One region of the Leclercia sp. genome, then DNA from elsewhere that is predicted to be linked to it. Evidence: predicted binding sites of a transcription regulator. Region 1 holds the regulator's gene; the other holds the start of a gene.
What was found. The regulator PhoB, encoded in region 1, activates phosphate uptake and scavenging genes when phosphate is short. The targets are predictions, from matches to a motif close to CTGTCATAAAACTGNCNNAT.
Positions count from the first base shown of each region.

Region 2: uvrB (excinuclease ABC subunit UvrB) is a predicted target of PhoB. The motif match lies at 2,969-2,988, and genes of this name have one in related genera.

Region 1 is NZ_DAIQCE010000002.1:333,734-338,983, reverse strand. It holds gene sbcC (exonuclease subunit SbcC) at 1-927, opposite strand, end outside; gene sbcD (exonuclease subunit SbcD) at 924-2,129, opposite strand; gene phoB (phosphate response regulator transcription factor PhoB) at 2,324-3,013, shown strand; gene phoR (phosphate regulon sensor histidine kinase PhoR) at 3,035-4,330, shown strand; gene brnQ (branched-chain amino acid transporter carrier protein BrnQ) at 4,740-5,250, shown strand, end outside.
Region 2 is NZ_DAIQCE010000017.1:52,318-57,567, reverse strand. It holds gene yvcK (uridine diphosphate-N-acetylglucosamine-binding protein YvcK) at 1-555, shown strand, start outside; gene uvrB (excinuclease ABC subunit UvrB) at 701-2,716, opposite strand; gene V7Q49_RS22215 (ABC transporter ATP-binding protein) at 3,463-4,161, shown strand; gene bioD (dethiobiotin synthase) at 4,100-4,825, opposite strand; gene bioC (malonyl-ACP O-methyltransferase BioC) at 4,818-5,250, opposite strand, start outside.

The sequences.
Region 1 (5,250 bases):
CGTTTGCGCCAGGCGGGCGATCTGCTCCTGCTGCCGCTCCCACTGCGGACGCAGCAGAGCGGCGGGCTGAGCCAGGTGCAGCTTTTCCAGCTCGGGGGTGGCGTCGGTCAGGGCCTGCTGCGCCTGCTGCTGAGCGGCCATCGATCGCTGCTGCTCGCGCAACAGCTCGTCGTGGCGGGTCAGCCAGTGCAACTCTGTCTGCTGTGCCTGCTGTTGGACCAACAGCTGTTGTTCTTCGTCAGTAAGTACCTGCAAACCTTGCTGGAGCTGCTGTTGCTGCTCGTCACTGAGTAACACCACCCCGGCGGCCTGGGCTTCACGCCGCTCCAGCTCGCTGCGGGCCGCTTTGTGTTTTTCAAACACCATCGCCGAGATCTGACCGTAGATTTCCGTGCCGGTCAGCTCCTCCAGCAGCTCGGCGCGCTCTTTCGGCCTGGCGTTGAGGAAGGCGGCAAATTGCCCCTGGGAGAGCAGCATCGAGCGGGTAAAGCGGTCATAGTCCAGCCCGGTCAGCGAGGCGACAAGCTCCAGTTTATCTTTTACTTTATCCGCGAGGATTTTGCCGTCCTCACACCGGGCCAGCTCCACGCGCGGCACCTGCAGGTTGCCGTCCGGCTGATTGCGCGCCCGGTTCTGGCTCCAGAAAGCGCGGTAGGCGACCCCTTTAACCTCAAACTCTACCTCCGCCAGACATTCGGCGGTGTCGCGGGTCATCAGATCGTTTTGCGATTGCGATACGGTGTTGAGGCGCGGCGTCTCGTGGTACAGCGCGAGGCAGATGGCGTCCAGCAGGGTGGTTTTCCCGGCGCCGGTCGGGCCGGTGATGGCAAACAGGCCGTTGCTGAGGAAAGGCTCGGCGGTAAAGTCGATTTTCCATTCGCCCTTGAGCGAGTTGAGGTTTTTCAGACGCAGGCTGAGAATTTTCACGCGTTATCCTCCTCGTTATCCAGGGCGTGCAGGGCATGGCTGAACAGCTCGTTTAACCGGGCCCGCTGCGCATCATCAAGGGTCTCCTGCGCCAGGCGGCGCTCAAAAACTTCCTCCACCCGCAGCTCGCTGAGGGTTTCACGCAGGCTGTTGGCGAGGAGCTTCTCGCGCAGCTCGCGACTGCGCCGCACCAGCAGCACTTCCACCGGCAGGTCTTCCGTCAGGTGCTGAATTTTACGCTGCATGTCGTGCAGGTACTCCTCGGTGGCAATTTCGATATCCAGCCAGACGGGAGGCGTCTGCTCCACGCCACGCCACTGCTCCAGCTGGGCGGCGATGGCCGCCAGATCGCCCTTCAGCACCGCCAGCGGTTGGGTGATGGGCACCTCCAGGGCGTCGACGGCGCTGAGCTTACCCTGGTCAAAACTCACCAGATGTACGCATTTGCTTTTGCCGGTTTCATCAAAGCTGAGGGGAATGGGGGAGCCGCAGTAGCGAATGTGGTCGCAGCCGCCAATCTTCTGTGCGCGGTGGATGTGGCCCAGCGCAATATAGTCGGCCGCCGGGAAATGCTGCGCCGGGAAGGCATCCAGCGTCCCGATATAGATGTCACGTACCGCGTCACTTTTACTGGCACCGACGGTGGTGAGGTGTCCGGTGGCAATAATCGGCAGGACGCTGTCGCCGCGAAGCTGGCAGGCGGCAGTATACTGATCGGCATAATAGTGGGTGATGGCCGCTAACAGCTGCTGCTGTTTCTCGATCCCCGAGAGGCCCGCCTGGCTTTTCATCACGTCGCGAGGGCGTAAGAATGGGATCGGGCAGAGCACCGCCCCGGGCGTCCCGTCGCGTTTGCGCAGAATTTGTGGCCCGTGACCGGCGCTGGCGACCACGGTGGTGTTAAGAAATGCAAGAATTTCACGGGATTCATTCAGTGTGGCCACGGAATCATGATTGCCGGCCACAATCACCAGATGACATCCGGTCTTCTGCAGGTTGACCACGAAACGGTTATACAGCTCTCGCGCATAGCTGGGCGGCGATCCGGTGTCGAAGATATCCCCGGCCACCAGGATAGCGTCAACCTGGTGGGATTGCGCCATCTCAAGCAGCCAGTTGAGGAACGCTTCATGTTCGGCGGCGCGGCTTTTACTGTAGAAGTTCTGTCCCAGATGCCAGTCCGAGGTGTGAAGTATGCGCATAACAGATCCGTGGCAAAAAAAAGTAAGCGGGATTATAAACATTCAGGGGAAGGAAGATAACCGCTACAATCAGGGCGGCCAGAAAACAACGGCTTGCCTTGATGGGTGGGCAGGTTTTTCATAAATCTGTCATAAATCTGACGCATAATGACGCCGTATTACAAACATGTAACCTAAATAAGACAGGGCTAAGTATGGCGAGACGTATTCTGGTCGTAGAAGATGAAGCACCCATTCGTGAAATGGTCTGTTTCGTGCTCGAACAAAATGGCTTTCAACCGGTAGAAGCCGAAGATTACGACAGCGCGGTGAATCAGCTCAACGAACCCTGGCCCGATCTGATCCTGCTCGACTGGATGTTGCCCGGCGGCTCCGGTCTGCAATTCATCAAACATATCAAACGTGAAGCCTTAACCCGCGATATCCCGGTGATGATGTTGACGGCCCGCGGCGAAGAGGAAGATCGCGTCCGCGGTCTGGAGACCGGGGCGGATGACTACATCACCAAACCCTTCTCACCGAAAGAGCTGGTGGCGCGTATCAAGGCGGTGATGCGCCGTATTTCCCCGATGGCGGTGGAAGAGGTGATTGAGATGCAGGGCCTGAGCCTGGATCCTACCTCGCACCGCGTGATGACCGGTGAAAATCCCCTCGATATGGGGCCTACCGAATTCAAACTGCTGCACTTCTTCATGACCCACCCGGAACGCGTCTACAGCCGCGAGCAGTTGCTCAATAATGTCTGGGGCACTAACGTCTATGTTGAAGACCGGACGGTGGATGTGCATATTCGTCGTCTGCGTAAGGCCCTGGAAACCAGCGGTCACGATCGCATGGTACAGACCGTCCGCGGCACGGGTTATCGTTTCTCTACCCGTTTCTGAACAATGACAGGAGTGTGACGCGTGCTGGAACGGCTGTCATGGAAAAGGCTCTGTTTTGAACTGGTCCTTTGCTGTATCCCGGCCCTGATCCTCGGGGCCGTTTTTGGTTATCTCCCCTGGTTTTTGCTGGCAGCAGTCACCGGACTGCTGGTCTGGCACTTCTGGAATCTGCTCCGCCTTTCATGGTGGCTGTGGGTAGACAGAAGCATGACCCCTCCGCCGGGAAGCGGCAGTTGGGAACCGCTGCTGTATGGCCTGCACCAGATGCAGATGCGTAATAAAAAACGCCGACGCGAGCTGGGCAGCCTGATCAAACGTTTTCGCAGCGGCGCGGAGTCTCTGCCCGATGCGGTGGTGCTTACCACCGAAGAGGGAGCGATGTTCTGGTGCAACGGGCTGGCGCAACAGCTGCTGGGCCTGCGCTGGCCGGACGATAATGGACAGAATATCCTCAACCTGCTGCGCTATCCCGAGTTCGCGCAGTACCTGAAAAAACGCGATTTCACCCGCCCGCACAATCTGGTGCTGAACACCGGTCGCCATCTGGAGATCCGCGTGATGCCCTACAGCGACAAACAGTGGCTGATGGTGGCGCGCGATGTAACGCAAATGCACCAGCTGGAAGGGGCGCGGCGCAACTTCTTCGCCAACGTCAGCCACGAGTTACGCACTCCGCTGACGGTATTGCAGGGCTATCTGGAGATGATGCAGGAGCAGACGCTCGAGGGCGCGCCGCGGGAAAAAGCGCTCCAGACCATGCGCGAGCAGACGCAGCGGATGGAAGGGCTGGTGAAGCAGCTGCTGACGCTCTCCCGCATTGAGGCCGCGCCAACCCTGGCGCTCAATGAAACCATCGACGTGCCGATGATGCTGCGAATGCTGGAGCGTGAGGCGCAAACCTTAAGCCAGCAGCAGCACCAGATCACCTTTGAGGTGGATAACAGCCTTAAGGTGCGCGGCAGTAATGATGAACTGCGCAGCGCCATCTCCAACCTGGTCTATAACGCGGTGAATCACACCCCGGCGGGCACCCATATTACCGTGCGCTGGCAGCATGCGCCCACGGGAGCGGAGTTCAGCGTGGAAGATGATGGCCCCGGTATTGGCCCGGAGCATATTCCCCGCCTGACCGAGCGTTTTTATCGGGTGGATAAAGCCCGTTCCCGCCAGACGGGGGGCAGCGGTTTGGGGCTGGCTATTGTGAAACACGCCATCAATCACCACGACAGCCGTCTCGATATCGTCAGCACGCCGGGCAAAAGCACGCGATTCAGTTTCGTGATCCCGGAACGTTTGATTGCCAGTAACAGCGCCTGACAGCGTCTCTGTAATCAGATATTGCCACAGGCCAGCGAAAGCTGGCCTGTTTGCTTTGCAGTCAACCGAAGCGCGGGTAAATTTTATACGCCTGTTGCTTTTTTGTTCGCATGATTAGCCATGGGTTTTTCTGATAAATGGTGTAATGTTTCAGGTCTCACTTTCAACCTGGCATATTGTTCTGGTTTTGCGATCCCATATTGCCTTTAAACGTTATAAGCGTTTAAATTGCCCTCCTGATATCGTCGGACAGACTGTATTTGCGTGGTAAATCGAAAAAATATTCCTGACCACGGCAGCAGGGGAGCATTTCCCGCTGACATTGCACATTTTTTCCGCTGTTTTGTTCCGCATGGGATAGCGAAAAATTCAACGTTTTCAACACCACATCCACAGGCAGTAAGGTTTTATGACCCATCAATTGAAATCGCGTGACATCATCGCTCTGGGCTTTATGACATTTGCGCTGTTCGTTGGCGCAGGCAACATCATCTTTCCTCCTATGGTTGGCCTGCAGGCGGGTGAACACGTCTGGACCGCGGCGATCGGCTTTCTGATCACCGCTGTGGGCCTGCCGGTTCTGACCGTCGTGGCGCTGGCCAAAGTTGGCGGCGGCGTCGACAGCCTCAGCGCGCCTATTGGTAAAGTGGCCGGGGTGATGCTGGCCGTGGTCTGCTACCTGGCGATTGGCCCGCTGTTCGCTACCCCGCGCACCGCGACCGTCTCCTTTGAAGTGGGGATTGCCCCGCTGACCGGCGATGGCCCGCTGCCGCTGTTTATCTACAGCCTGGTCTACTTCGCTATCGTGATCCTGGTGTCGCTCTATCCTGGCAAGCTGCTGGATACCGTGGGCAACTTCCTGGCCCCAATGAAGATTCTGGCCCTGCTGGTGCTGGCGGTAGCGGCGATTATCTGGCCTG
Region 2 (5,250 bases), on a different contig from region 1:
CGCAACCTGTTAAAAGTGGATGCGTTTTTGATACCGATGTCCGAACTTCCGGTCGATTTGATGGCTATCGACAGTAACGACCATGAAGTATATGGCGAAGTGAATATCGATCAGCTGGTGTTGCCGCCAAAAGAGCTGATGCTTTATCCCAGCGTTCCGGCCACCCGTGAAGCGGTGGAAGCCATTGGTGAAGCGGATTTAATTCTGGTCGGCCCGGGCAGTTTTTATACCAGCCTGATGCCGCTGCTGTTGATCAAGGATCTGGCCCAGGCGCTGCGCCGGACCCCCGCTCCCGTGGTTTACATCGGCAATCTGGGGCGCGAGCTGAGCCCTGCCGCCGCGGGGCTTTCACTGCCTGCTAAGCTGGCGCTGATGGAGCAGTACGTCGGGAAAAAGATTATCGATGCGGTGGTGGTCGGGCCTGGCACTGATGTATCGGGCATGGAAGGCCGGGTGGTGGTGCAGGAGCCGCTCGAGGCGAGCGATATCAAGTACCGCCATGATCGGCATTTACTGCGCGTGGCGCTGGAGAAGGCGGTGCAGGCGTTGGGGTGAGATTGTGCGGCCTTTAACGCCCGGTGGCGCTGCGCTTACCGGGCCTACAGGCCGTGCGGTCTGGTGCCCTCATCCCGGCCTTCTCCCACAGGGAGAAGGTGCAAACCCTAAAAATGGCAGCCAAAGGCTGCCATTTTGCTTTTACCTAGGACGCCGCGATAAACAAGTCCCTGAGCTGGTGAAGCTGGTCGCGGATCTGCGCCGCCTCTTCGAACTCCAGATTCTGCGCGTGCTGCATCATCTGCCCTTCCAGTTCGTGAATTTTCTGCTGCAGCGCTTTCGGCGTCAGGGCAACGGTATCGGCCTCCACCGGTGAGCGTGACTTACCGCGTCCCTTGGCTTTGGTTTTGGCGATGTTCTGGCCGAGCGCCAGGATATCCACCACCTTCTTGTTCAGACCCTGCGGCGTGATGCCGTGCTCTTCGTTGTAGGCCTGCTGCTTCTCGCGGCGGCGTTCGGTTTCGCCAATCGCTTTTGCCATCGACGGGGTGATCTTGTCGCCGTAGAGAATCGCTTTGCCGTTAACGTTACGCGCCGCACGACCAATGGTCTGGATAAGTGAACGCTCGGAGCGCAGGAAGCCCTCTTTATCGGCGTCCAGAATCGCCACCAGCGACACTTCCGGCATATCCAGCCCCTCTCGCAGCAGGTTGATCCCCACCAGCACGTCGAACTCGCCGAGGCGCAGGTCGCGGATGATCTCCATGCGCTCCACGGTGTCGATATCCGAGTGCAGATAGCGCACCTTCTCGCCGTGCTCCTCGAGGTATTCGGTCAGGTCTTCCGCCATGCGTTTGGTCAGCGTAGTGACCAGCACGCGTTCGTTGATGGCGGCACGGGCGCGGATCTCCGACAGCAGGTCGTCTACCTGGGTGCCAACCGGACGCACTTCAATAATCGGATCCAGCAGGCCGGTTGGACGGACCACCTGATCCACCACTTCGTCGCCGGATTTCTCCAGCTCGTAGTTGCCCGGCGTCGCGGAAACGTAGATGGTTTGCGGCGCCAGCGCCTCAAACTCTTCGAACTTCATCGGGCGGTTATCCAGCGCGGACGGCAGGCGGAAGCCGTACTCCACCAGGGTCTCCTTACGCGCCCGGTCGCCGCGATACATCCCGCCAATCTGCGGGATGGTCACGTGGGATTCGTCCACCACCAGCAGGCCATCCGCCGGCAGGTAGTCAAACAGGGTCGGCGGCGCCTCGCCCGGCCCGCGCCCAGAGAGATAGCGCGAATAGTTTTCGATACCGGAGCAGTAGCCCAGCTCGTTCATCATCTCGAGATCGAACTGGGTACGCTGGCTGATGCGCTGCTCTTCCAGCAGCTTGTTGTTCTCCAGCAGGGTCTTGCGACGATCCGCCAGCTCAACTTTGATATCTTCCATCGCCTGCACGATACGCTCGCGCGGGGTCACGTAGTGGGTTTTCGGGTAGACGGTGAAGCGCGGAATAATCGACTCTACGTGGCCGGTGAGCGGGTCAAACAGCGACAGCCGCTCCACCTCTTCATCAAACAGCTCCACGCGCAGGGCGAAGTCGTCCGACTCCGCCGGGAAGATGTCGATCACTTCACCGCGAACGCGGAAGGTACCGCGCTGGAACGCCTGATCGTTGCGGGTGTACTGTAACTCGGCCAGACGCCGCAGGATGGCGCGCTGATCGATAATCATCCCCTGAGTCAGGTGCAGCATCATCTTCAGGTAGAGATCGGGATCGCCGAGGCCGTAGATGGCGGACACCGAGGCCACCACCACTACGTCGCGACGCTCAAGCAGGGCTTTGGTGGCGGACAGACGCATCTGCTCGATATGCTCGTTCACCGAGGCGTCCTTTTCGATAAAGGTATCGGAGCTCGGGACGTAGGCTTCGGGCTGATAGTAGTCGTAGTACGAGACGAAGTACTCCACCGCGTTATCGGGGAAGAACTCTTTCATCTCGCCGTACAGCTGTGCGGCCAGGGTTTTGTTGGGCGCCAGCACCATTGTCGGGCGCTGCAGATCGGCGATCACGTTGGCGACGGTAAAGGTTTTACCCGAACCGGTCACCCCCAGCAGCGTCTGGTGTGCAAGCCCATCCTCCAGCCCCTCTTTCAGACGGCGAATCGCTTCGGGCTGATCGCCAGAAGGACGGAAAGCGGAATTCAGTTTGAACGGTTTACTCATGAACGGCGACCTGATGATGATTAATACGGCAGGTGAGTAATTTTACTCCTGATGGCTATTTTTGCCAGTAAATTATACTGGATATAAAACCAGTAACATCTGCGCCATTTTGTGCCATCACCAGTGGGAATCAAGCAATGCTGCGCAAAATTTCGGCTGCGACGGGATAAAATTCCATCAGGGGTGGGTTATCCCCAGAATTTTTTGATTTTTAACATTTGTCAAGGCGAGCCGCCGGTCTTTAGCCCAGCAAATTGACACTTTGATGACAATGATTGCTTTTATTTAACGCGTTGATCTGCAATGAAGTTATCGAAAAGACGCGTTTCGCAGCAATTCAGGCGCAGGCCGCGTATTCTCTCGCTTACCCTGTGTTTTCTAACTCTAATGCACATGGTTATCCACAGGAATAGTGGATAACTGCCTCCAGCCCATACGGAACGTGACTCGGCCCGTTCCCGGTTTTTGCCCACAGCGCGGCGGTAAAAAATTTTTATCGCCTAATTATGGCGATCTGATGACAAAAATCAGCTAACGAAATGGTGAGGGACTGCTCACATTTTAACCAAAATGGTACCTGCACCAGGCACACCATACGGGGCACCGATGCAGTGCATCTCCCTGCCCTCGCCGCGCTGTTTTTTGAACCTAATCCGAAAAAAGCAGGTTTAATCGCCGTTTTTAGGGCAGTGGCAAGAGTCTTGCAGAGTATCAGGGGACACCGATGCCTGAAAAGGAGCACTACCATGTTAAGCCTGCGCGCCGTAAACCAGTATTACGGGGATCGCCACACCCTGTGGAACGTTGACCTCGATCTCCCGCCCGGCGTCTGCACTGGCGTTGTCGGGCTGCCCGGGATGGGGAAAACCACCCTTGTGAACTGTATTGCCGGCCTGCTGCCCATCGCCAGCGGCACCATGGTCTGGCACGAACCCCCCGGTGCATTACACCAGGCCGGAACGGAAATTAGCTTTGTGCCGCAGGACAGGCGGATCTTTTCGCAGCTGACGGTAGAGGAGAATCTGCATATTGCGCAGATGGCGAAAGGCGTCGCGGGCGGAACGGTGAGCCGCGACGTTTTTGAGTTCTTTCCGGAGCTTTACCCGCTGCGCCAGCAGCGGGCCTCGGGCCTGAACGACGACCAGCAGTACCAGCTGGCGCTGGCAAACGCCCTGGTGACCCGCCCTCGCCTGCTGATCCTCGACGAGCCCAGCCACGGCACCGGCCAGCTGTTTACTCTCAAGCTGGCGCAGCTGCTGCTGAGGTTCAACCGGGAGCTGGGGTTATCGGTGCTGCTGGCCGAGCAGCACCTCTCCCTGATCCGTCGGGTGGCGGATCGCTTTTGCCTGCTTTATCGCGGGCGCAACGTGGCCCAGGGCCGGGTCAGCGAGCTGGATGACCCGCTGATTGCCCACTGGATGGGGCCGACGGCGTCAGCGCAGTAAGGGAGAGATATTGCCCGACTGCCGAAGTGTCAGCCGCATCGCCCAGCCACGGGATCTCGCCCAACAGCGGTGCAGGCAGCACGCGCCGGAGCGTCGCCATGTATTCGGTATGACGTTTACCGGGCGGCACAACGCCGTTCGCCACCCAGCCTGCAAAATGCAGCCCCGCCTGCTGAATCGCCTGCGCGGTCAGCATCGCGTGGTTGATACAGCCCAGCTTCACCCCCACCACCAGGATCACCGGCAGGCGTTCGGCCAGCACCCAGTCGGCGAAGGTCTGCTCCTGCGACAGCGGCGTGAACCAGCCTCCCGCGCCTTCCACCAGCACCCAGTCGGCACGGCTCTCCAGCGTGCGTAACCCGGCCGAAAGCGTGCTGAACAGGATCGGGCGCTGCTCATCAGCGCTGATGATGTGCGGCGAGGTGGGCTCCGCAAAGGTATAAGGGTTTACGGTCGGGTAGCTCAGCGCCACGCTGCTGTTGCGCTGTAACGCCAGCGCATCGCTGTTGCGCAGCCCTTCGGCGGTCATCTCGCTGCCCGACGCCACCGGTTTGTAGCCGGCGGTATTACGGCCCAGCGCCCGCGCCGCCTGTAGCAGGGCGGTACTGGCGACGGTTTTACCGACCTCGGTGTCGGTGCCGGTGACAAAATAACGTTCAGTCACGTTCGATAATTCCATGAAAAAGTTGATAAGAGAGCGGGAATTGCCCCGCCTGCTGCGGCCAGGCCTGCGCCAGCTGCTGCAGCTGGCCGCGCGTCAGTGGCCTCCCGGCCCGCCCGGCGTGCAGATGAGTAGCACCGATCCCCTTGAGGGAATGCATCGCGCTGAGCGCATCGTCAAACAGCAGGGTGACGGTCTGGACCGCGCAGCGGTACTGCCAGCGCGCCAGGGCGTCGTTCACCTGCTGCCCGGTCAGAAAGCGGTTGGCGTGCAGCTGGGTGTCCACCGCCTGCCAGGCCTGATTCAGCTCCGGCAGCGAGCCGTTGAGCAGCGTGGTGAAGGCCACCTTGCCCCCCGGCTCGGTCACCCGGTAGAGCTCGGCCAGCGCCTGCGGCAGGCTGGCGCACCATTGCACCGCCAGATGGCTC